Regions from separate parts of the Comamonas sp. C11 genome, predicted to be linked through region 2. Evidence: predicted binding sites of a transcription regulator. Region 2 holds the regulator's gene; each other region holds the start of a gene.

Region 1 (2,203 bases), 2.8 Mb from region 2:
CGGCCGGCGAGGTCGATGCTCTGGTGCCCGAGCGCGTGTGGCAGGAAATCAGCCGCGGCCTGATGGAGCCCCAGCCCTCGCGCATGTTCGACATGCTTCGCGAATGCGGAGCTCTGGCCCGGCTGCTGCCCGAACTCGACAAGCTCTGGGGCGTGCCCCAGCGCGCCGAATACCACCCCGAGATCGACTGCGGCATACATGCCATGATGGTGCTGGACATGTCGGCCCGCTTGCAGGCACCGCTGTCCGTGCGTTTTGCCTGCCTCTGCCATGACTTCGGCAAGGGCAGCACGCCGGCCGATGTGCTGCCCCGCCATATCGGCCACGAACAGCGCAGCGCCCGCCTGCTGCTGCAGGTCTGCGAGCGCTGGCGCGTGCCCAACGACTGCAAGGAGCTGGCCGAGGTCGTGGCGCGCGAGCATGGCAACATCCACCGCAGCCACGAACTCAATGCCGCCGCCCTGCTGCGCCTGCTCGAGCGCTGCGATGCCATACGCAAGCCCCAGCGCTTCGAGGAAGCACTGCAGGCCTGCGAATGCGACGCGCGCGGACGCCTGGGCTTTGAAGAGGCTGCCTATCCGCAGCGCCAGCGCCTGGGCAATGCCCTGAAGGCGGCGCTTGCCGTGGAAACCGGTCCGGTCGCCCAGGCCGCAGCGCAGCGCGGCCTCAAGGGCAAGGCCATTGGCGACGCAGTGAGCAAGGCGCGCGAGCAGGCGATTGCCGCCTATCTGGAAAGTGGTACCTAGCAGTCCGCGCACCGAGGTGCTAGCGACAGGGATGGGCGCGGCTTGAGTTAAGTCAAAGAAGGTATGCTGCAGCCATTGCACAGTACGAGATGGCCGCGACGGTTCGCTCCGCCAGGGCCATGCAGCGGGTCACGAAACCGGCTGCAACACCCATGCCATACCGGCATGGTTCTTTGACAGGCAAGTGTCCGGCCTACAGGTCTGGGCCTTGCCTTCTACTTCAAGGAGGTGCTCTGATGTCCTTACCCCAGACCATGAAAGCCGCCGTGGTGCGTTCCTTCGGGAAGCCGCTCACGATTGAAGAAATGCCGGTGCCCCGACCGACAGACGATCAGATCCTGGTCAAGATCGCTGCTTCCGGCGTCTGCCATACCGATCTGCATGCGGCCGAAGGCGACTGGCCCGTCAAGCCTCATCCGCCCTTCATTCCCGGCCATGAGGGCGTGGGCCATGTGGCTGCGGTGGGCAAGAACGTCAAGCATGTCAAGGAAGGTGATCGCGTGGGCGTGCCCTGGCTGCACAGCGCCTGCGGCTTCTGCCGCCACTGCATAGGCGGCTGGGAAACCTTGTGCGAATCTCAGACCAATACCGGCTATTCGGTCAACGGCGGCTTTGCCGATTACGCACTGGCCGACCCCAACTATGTGGGCCATCTGCCCTCGAATGTGGGTTTTGTCGATATCGCTCCCGTGCTCTGCGCCGGGGTCACGGTGTACAAGGGCCTGAAAGTCACCGACGCCAAGCCCGGCGACTGGGTGGTGATTTCCGGCATCGGCGGCCTGGGCCATATGGCCGTCCAATATGCCAAGGCCATGGGCTTCAACGTCGCTGCCGTCGACATCGATGACAGCAAGCTCGCCCTGGCGCGTCAGCTGGGCGCCGCTGTCACCGTCAACGCCATGAATACCGACCCGGCGGCCTATCTGCAAAGAGAGATCGAAGGTGCCCATGGCGTGCTGGTCACCGCCGTGTCCCCCAAGGCTTTCGAGCAGGCGCTGGGCATGGTGCGCCGCGGGGGCACGATTTCGCTCAACGGCCTGCCGCCCGGCGACTTTCCGCTGCCGATCTTCTCCATGGTGCTCAAGGGCATCACGGTACGCGGCTCCATCGTCGGCACGCGCCTGGACCTGCAGGAGTCGCTGGACTTTGCTGCTCAGGGCAAGGTCAAGGCCACCGTATCCACCGACAAGCTGGAAAACATCAACGACATCTTTGCCCGCATGCACGAAGGCAAGATCGAAGGCCGCGTGGTGCTGGACATCGCCGCCTGAGAGTCCGACCGGCCCCTAGCCGGGGCCGGCTCCCGCGAAACCGCCGCTCAGATCACCGAACGCACCCAGCGCACGATCTCCGAGGCCGGCAGGGCCCCGGAGATGCGAGCCAGTTCGCGGCCTTCCTTGAAGACCACCATGGTCGGAATGCTGCGTATGCCCAGCGGCGCGGCAGCCTGTGGATAA
Region 2 (2,203 bases):
ATTGAAGCCCATGTCCTTGAGTGCCTTCAACCTCTCGTTGCTGACCGTGCGCGGATCGACCTCGATGGAATACTCGCCGGCTGGATCGAGCTTGAAATGCTCACGCATCAGAAGCATCAGCTGCCGCAGCTCGGCATCGCTGAAGAAGGTCGGCGTGCCGCCTCCCAGATGCAGCTGGCTTACCAACTGGCCTTTGCCGCAATGCTCGGTATGCATGGCCAGTTCACGGCTCAGATAATCCAGATACTCGGCAGCCTTCTCATGATGCTTGGTCACGATCTTGTTGCAGGCGCAGTAATAGCAAAGCGACTCGCAAAACGGCACATGCACATAAACGGACAGGGGCAAGGCACGTGAGCCCGAATGCGTCTTGCGCTGTTTCAATGCCAGGATATAGTCGTCTGCACCAAAAGCCTCAACAAAACGGTCGGCTGTTGGGAATGATGTGTAGCGTGGGCCGGGGATATCAAAGCGGCTCAGCAACTCAGGCGTGACTGCGGTCATAACTGGGAGTTAGGGTGCGCCCACACTCTGTATAGAGCAGATTTCAATGGAAATCAGATCCTGAAAATCATGCCCGAAATAGGCAAAAGCGCATGTTTTTGAACGAATACGGGCAATGTGCCCCAAGGCAATCACCCTGTCCTTGATGAAAATCAAGAGACATCAAGGCGAGTGCTGCGACAATTTGATCCATCTCATCTTCAACCACGAGGTCAACGACCGGCGCGACTCTCCACTCTGTGTCTGTCTGCGCCGTTGCTAAAAGCCCATGAATCTTCAGACCATCAAAGCATCCTGCTCCAACTGCAATCTGCGTGAACTGTGCATGCCCATGGGCCTGGACGATGAACAAATGGAGCGTATTGACGAGATTGTGGCCACGCGCCGCAAGGTCAAGCGCGGCGGGCTGCTATTTCGCAATGGCGAAGAGTTCACCTCGCTGTACGCCATTCGCACCGGCTTCTTCAAGACCAGCGTGGCCACTGAGGATGGACGCGACCAGGTCACAGGCTTTCAGATGGCCGGCGAGATCATTGGCCTGGACGGCATCGTCAACGACCACCACACCTGCGATGCCGTGGCCCTGGAAGATGCCGAAGTCTGCATCATGCCTTTCGACAAGCTCGAGCAGCTCTCGCGCGAAGTCACGGCGCTGCAAAATCATGTGCACAAGGTCATGAGCCGCGAAATCGTGCGCGAGCATGGCGTAATGCTGCTGCTGGGCAGCATGCGCGCCGAAGAGCGTCTGGCAGCCTTTGTGCTGAACCTGGTGCAGCGTCTGTCGGCACGCGGCTTTTCGAAGTCGGAGTTGGTGCTGCGCATGACGCGTGAAGAAATCGGCAGCTATCTGGGACTCAAGCTGGAGACCGTGAGCCGCACCTTCTCCAAGTTCGCCGAGGAAGGCATCATCGAAGTCAGACAGCGCCATCTGCGCATTCTGGATACCGATGCGCTCAAGCGCATCGTCAACAGCCAGCAATGCCAGGGCTAAGTTAAGACAGCGGGCTTTTTTGATGGCAGCGAATGCCTGCCAGAAGCTTCCCGCCGCCGAGGCCGCCAGCACAGAGAGCGACCAAGCACCATCCGGGGCCGCCACCGGCCCCGAAACTGCGGCCCTGTGCGCAGCGCTTTACTCGACCAGGGGCTCCGAGACTATGCCCTGGTTCAGATCGCTGGCCGAACGCCCCAACATGACAGTCATCAGTCCGCTGGCCACGGCGACCGCCCAGAAGGCAAAAAAGGCCAGGGTGTAAATGGCATTGCGCGACCATTCCAGAGGCGAGCCCAGCCAGTGCATGTCCAGCGGGTCCACAAAGGCAAATACCACCATTTCCATGATTGCCGCAGCCAGAAAAGCCGGCCAGACAATCCACATCCAGCGTCGAGCATCCATCGCGATTCTCCTTGGCCTGTGGGTTTGAACCCATTTTGCACAATTGCCATGACCTTCCCTGCCACACCAAGGGCATGCACTCAGATAGGAAACCCTGAACCGCTATTATTTAAAGAGCTTCCAGTGCATTCTTTGTATTGACTTAAGGTCAATATCTATCTGAAATAAGCTTTGATAAAGCGCTATGCGCTCCTGATATTGAACCCGCCCGGCCATCCTTTGCCGGTTTTTGAGCACTGCAGACAACCGTCCGACTCTGCGGTCGACCAAGACATAGAGCTCCGCCACGACCGGCCGTGCTCCAGA
Region 3 (2,203 bases), 120 kb from region 2:
CAACGAGGACGCCAGGGGCAATGGAATGCGCCCTGCGCGTGATGCAAACTCTATCGATGCTGCCTGCCTGTCGGGTGTCGCGCGCATGCTGATCCTCCTGAAGAGCTGATCGCGCGATGCAGCCATTGCCCGCGCCATCACTGCCAAGCCTGCTTTAGACCCTCAGCCTAGCGCGGCCGACAATCGGCAGAAGTAGGACTGAAGCCAGCGATCCTTTTACTGCATGCGCATGCAGCAATGCTGACAAAGTCAATACTGGCCAAAGAATTCAGCAAAAAAAATCGGTATCCCGCGCTGGCGGAATACCGATCTAAACATACACCCTAGCCTCCGAAATCATCAGGCCATGCCGACCTGCTGACTCCGATGCACCGCAGAGCCTGCGGTGCGTGCCTCGCCTGCGGGAAGAAGGCCGCAGACGAGAACACTCTTTGCCGTGAAGCTATCAGAAGCGATAGCCCACGCCCACACCCACCAGCCATGGGTCAACCTTGAACTTGGTGTTTTCAAACACGCCTGCACCTGTGACCTTGGTACCCAGATACACCTTCTTGATGTCGAAGTTCAGTGACCAGTTCTTGTCCAGCGCATAGTCGAAGCCAACCTGCAGCGCGCCGCCAAAGCTGTTCTTCTTCACGGTCACGGCACCATCCAGGATGTCCACGTTCGAGAAGCGTGTGTAGTTCACGCCCGCCCCCACATAAGGCTTGAAGGCCCCAAAGTTGGTGAAGTGGTACTGCGCCAGCAAGGTGGGGGGCAGATGCTTGAGCGAACCGATCTTGCCGCCATTCAGGCGCACATCATGCTTTTGAGGATAGGTCAGCACCAGTTCTGCCGCGATGTTGGGCGTGAAGAAGTAGGACACGTCCAGCTCAGGCATCCACTTGTTGTTGATGCTCACGCCTGCGTCTCCGGCAGCACCACCGTTGTCGCTGTCCAGATGCAGAGCGCGCACACGAACCTGCCAGGGGCTGGAGCCGTCAAACGAAGATTGGGCAAAAGCGGTACCTGCGGTCAGGGCGCTGGCAACAGCAGCAATCGCGATCAGAGTCTTTTTCATGGGTTCTTTCCTTGAAGAATTGGGTGAGTGCAATGCTTTGCATCCCTTGGCATCCATTGAAACAAAGCCACTCCCACACGGGTTTGTCCCAGGTCAACCCGCGCACCAACACCGCAAAGAAAAAAGCGGACGTTGCCCATCGGCCACGTCCGCCCAAGATACTGATGAAGCGCAAAAATTTGCGTCAGCAGTGATGGTAGTCGTCAATTCGGATGAGCCACCCTGGCTGGCCGCAGCTTGTGCCACAACTCCACGCACACCACTACCGCACCGCCAATGACGGCCCCAACAGCCACATGCACCAACACCGGTCCCAGCGCTGCCACAATGCCGCCCGTGGGCACGATCACCTGCTCTATCCAATGTTCGACCGGCTCTATGCCGTGCACCAGCAAGCTACCGCCCACCATGAACATGGCAGCCGTGCCCACAATGGACAGCCCTCGCATCAGCCACGGGGTAAAAGCAATCAGACCACGGCCCATGGCCTTGGCAGCGCTGCTGCCCTTGGCCATCAGCCAGCCGCCCACGTCATCCATGCGCACGATCCCGGCCACCAGTCCGTAGACGAACACGGTGATGGCAAGAGCCACGGCGATCAGCACCGAGGCCTGCTCCCAGATGGGCTTGGCAGACACCGTACCCAGCGCAATCGCCATGATTTCGGCCGACAAAATAAAGTCCGTGCGCACGGCCCCCTTGACCTTCTGCTTTTCATACTCCATCGGGTCCATCTGCTTTTCACGTGCGGCTCGCACCGATGAAGGCGCAACACCTTTATGGGCCGCCTCCTCAGCATCCACCACGGCGTCATGCGCGTCATGCTCTGGGTGCTTGTGAAACAGCTCAAGGATCTTTTCCACGCCTTCAAAGCACAGAAAAGCGCCTCCCACCATCAGCAAAGGCGTGATCAACCAGGGCACAAAGGCGCTGATCAACAGTGCCGCCGGCACCAGGATGGCCTTGTTCATCAACGAACCCTTGGCCACCGCCCAGACCACTGGCAGCTCCCGGTTGGCCTTCACTCCCGTGACCTGCTCGGCATTGAGAGCCAGATCATCGCCCAGCACGCCGGCCGTCTTCTGCACCGCCACCTTGGTCTGTGTGGCCACGTCATCGAGAATCGCCGTGCTCTTGCCCGCA
Region 4 (2,203 bases), 1.1 Mb from region 2:
TGGCCGTCATTTGCGGCACGGCCGCCAGCATGGTGTGCCAGTGCGTATCGATCATGCCCGGCATCACCAGCTTGCCCTGGCAGTCGATCACTTGCGCACCTTCTACCTTCTCGCCGGCAGAGGGCAGGGCGGCAATCAGCTTGCCCTGGATCAGCACCTGCACGCCTTGGCGCACCGACTTGCCCGTACCGTCAAACAGGCGCAGATTGGTCAGCAACACGGGGCGGTCGGCCTGCTGGGGCGTGCCGCCGGCACCGGGCTCGGCCGCATGCAGGCCCACAAACGGAGCCATCGTCGCTGCCACACCACCGACAAACATGCGGCGCGACATATCGCTCATCACCCGCTCATGCAGCAACTGGCACACCACGCTGCCGCAGGTGCAGGCTCTGGGGCGAATCGGGCCGGTCTGCCACGTCAGGCCGGCATCGGTTGCGATTGCGTGACTCATCTGCTTTTCCCTTTTTTCAAAATGAACAAGAGACGCCGCTGCCGGCGTGACAAATGGAACCAAAGGCTCACAATTTGATGCACCGATGCTACACGACGATCGGCCATGAAAAAGCGCCCCGCCGCACGAGGGCGATGGGGCGCTGTTTGTATTATGAGAGCGGCCGGGAAGTGGCTGCGCTGCAGTCAATCAGGCTTGAACCGGGCGATGCACCAGAACCGGAATGCTGCTGTTGACCAGTACGCGCTGGGTCTCGCTGCCCAGCAAAATGCCGGCAATGCCCTTGCGGCCGTGTGATGCCATGCAGATCAGATCGCAGTTACCCTCCTGCGCCTGCTTGATGATGGCCTGATTGATGGAGATATTCGTTACCCGCACCGTCTGGCAGGCCACGCCCTCGGTCTTGGCAATGTCCAGGGCAGCTTGCAACACCTGATCTGCTTCCTTCTGGGCGCTCTTGTCGAACTCTGCAGAGTTGTAGGCGATCAGCGCCTCGGCTCCGTAAATCATGGCTGCGTAATCCGGCATCACATACAGCGCCGTCACCTGTGCGCCTTGTTCCTTGGCCAGTTGTATGCCCGCGCGCAGCGCGGCCTCAGAGAGCTTAGAGCCGTCCGTAGGAATCAAAATGTGCTTGAACATATCCAGCCTCCTTGCGCATAGGTGCGCGTCTTGTTGCCAAATCAATTCGATCGATCACTGAACTCATACTCACACTCCAGGGCTGCTAATGCAACACCTTGAAATGAGTATTCAGACGGTTTCTTGATGGAAATCAAATTCATGAAGTAGCAGATAAAAGCCGCCTAAAGCCCTTATCCATAAAGCGTTAGAAGCTATCAAAAGCAGACTAACCGAAGGTCATGCGCAGCATTCCCTGCGGCTGTTGCCGGTCGGCAGGCTGTCGAAGGAGGCCTGCCTGAGCTCGGTCACGATCGGCTGTACATGGCGCAGGGTGGGCGACCGCAATTCAGGTTCGGCAAATGGCTGCTATGCGCTCATCTGTGGGCATTGCCCTGTATCAAGGTCTTGAACGCAGTGCGCCGCAGCCTTCGCGACCAGATTGAGGGCATCCATACAGGCCAGTTTGAAGGCAAGCGCCTACTTGCACATAAGGGCCATGACCAGCAGCGTAAGGCCATTGCGGGCCATGCGGTAGTCAAGGAGCGTGCAACCTGTGGAGCCAGCGAATTCGGCCGGGGCATGGAGTCCTTGGATGGCGCTAATCAGATTTCAACTGCAGCCCTTGCCGTGGGGTTGGGAGTGGGCTCGCCAATCTTGTGCAAGGTGTTGCGGTCGGTATGGGCAAAGGGCTCGCTGCGGCCGGGGATGGTCAGCGTGGTTTCTTGCTCATACGACCATGTGCCGTCCGAGTGCTTGGTGACGGTGATGGTATAGGCGTCGGTTCTGAATGCGTGCTCCAGAAAGGGGTTGCTGGAGATGCCGTTGACGGTGGAGCCGCGCTCGGCCCTGAGGGTGAAGCTGGTAGCGTCGGCCGTGGTCTTGCCCGTGGCCATGGCGGTCTGCCCGCGCGGGATGGTCAGGGTCTGGATGATGTTGCCGGTGGCAGGCTCCCACAGCCAGTAACCGACCTGGTCGTGAAAGGTTTCCACGTCGTCGGGCTTGACGATGCGCGTGTGGTAGCGCAGGCCATAGAAGAGCTGCGGCCCGTTGGTTTGCGCATCGATGGGCTGGCATTCCATATGCTCGATAAAGGCCTGCTTCTCGGGGCCGTCAGCCTTGGGGTTGATG

What was found. The regulator FNR, encoded in region 2, switches genes on or off when oxygen is low (the NO sensors DNR and NnrR bind a similar motif). The targets are predictions, from matches to a motif close to TTGATNNNNATCAA.
Region 1: adhP (alcohol dehydrogenase AdhP) is a predicted target of FNR. The motif match lies at 789-802, and genes of this name have one in related genera.
Region 3: NOX35_RS10210 (OmpW family protein) is a predicted target of FNR. The motif match lies at 1,144-1,157, and genes of this name have one in related genera.
Region 4: NOX35_RS15960 (universal stress protein) is a predicted target of FNR. The motif match lies at 1,217-1,230, and genes of this name have one in related genera.

Annotation. Positions count from the first base shown of each region.
Region 1 covers NZ_CP101743.1:5,168,864-5,171,066, forward strand. The annotation lists gene NOX35_RS23845 (multifunctional CCA addition/repair protein) at 1-746, shown strand, start outside; gene adhP (alcohol dehydrogenase AdhP) at 983-2,017, shown strand; gene trxC (thioredoxin TrxC) at 2,065-2,203, opposite strand, start outside.
Region 2 covers NZ_CP101743.1:2,339,594-2,341,796, reverse strand. The annotation lists gene hemN (oxygen-independent coproporphyrinogen III oxidase) at 1-504, opposite strand, end outside; gene fnr (fumarate/nitrate reduction transcriptional regulator Fnr) at 773-1,495, shown strand; gene NOX35_RS10745 (hypothetical protein) at 1,634-1,897, opposite strand.
Region 3 covers NZ_CP101743.1:2,218,341-2,220,543, reverse strand. The annotation lists gene NOX35_RS10210 (OmpW family protein) at 446-1,060, opposite strand; gene NOX35_RS10205 (DUF808 domain-containing protein) at 1,264-2,203, opposite strand, start outside.
Region 4 covers NZ_CP101743.1:3,479,709-3,481,911, reverse strand. The annotation lists gene NOX35_RS15965 (amidohydrolase family protein) at 1-451, opposite strand, end outside; gene NOX35_RS15960 (universal stress protein) at 641-1,093, opposite strand; gene NOX35_RS15955 (FABP family protein) at 1,678-2,203, opposite strand, start outside.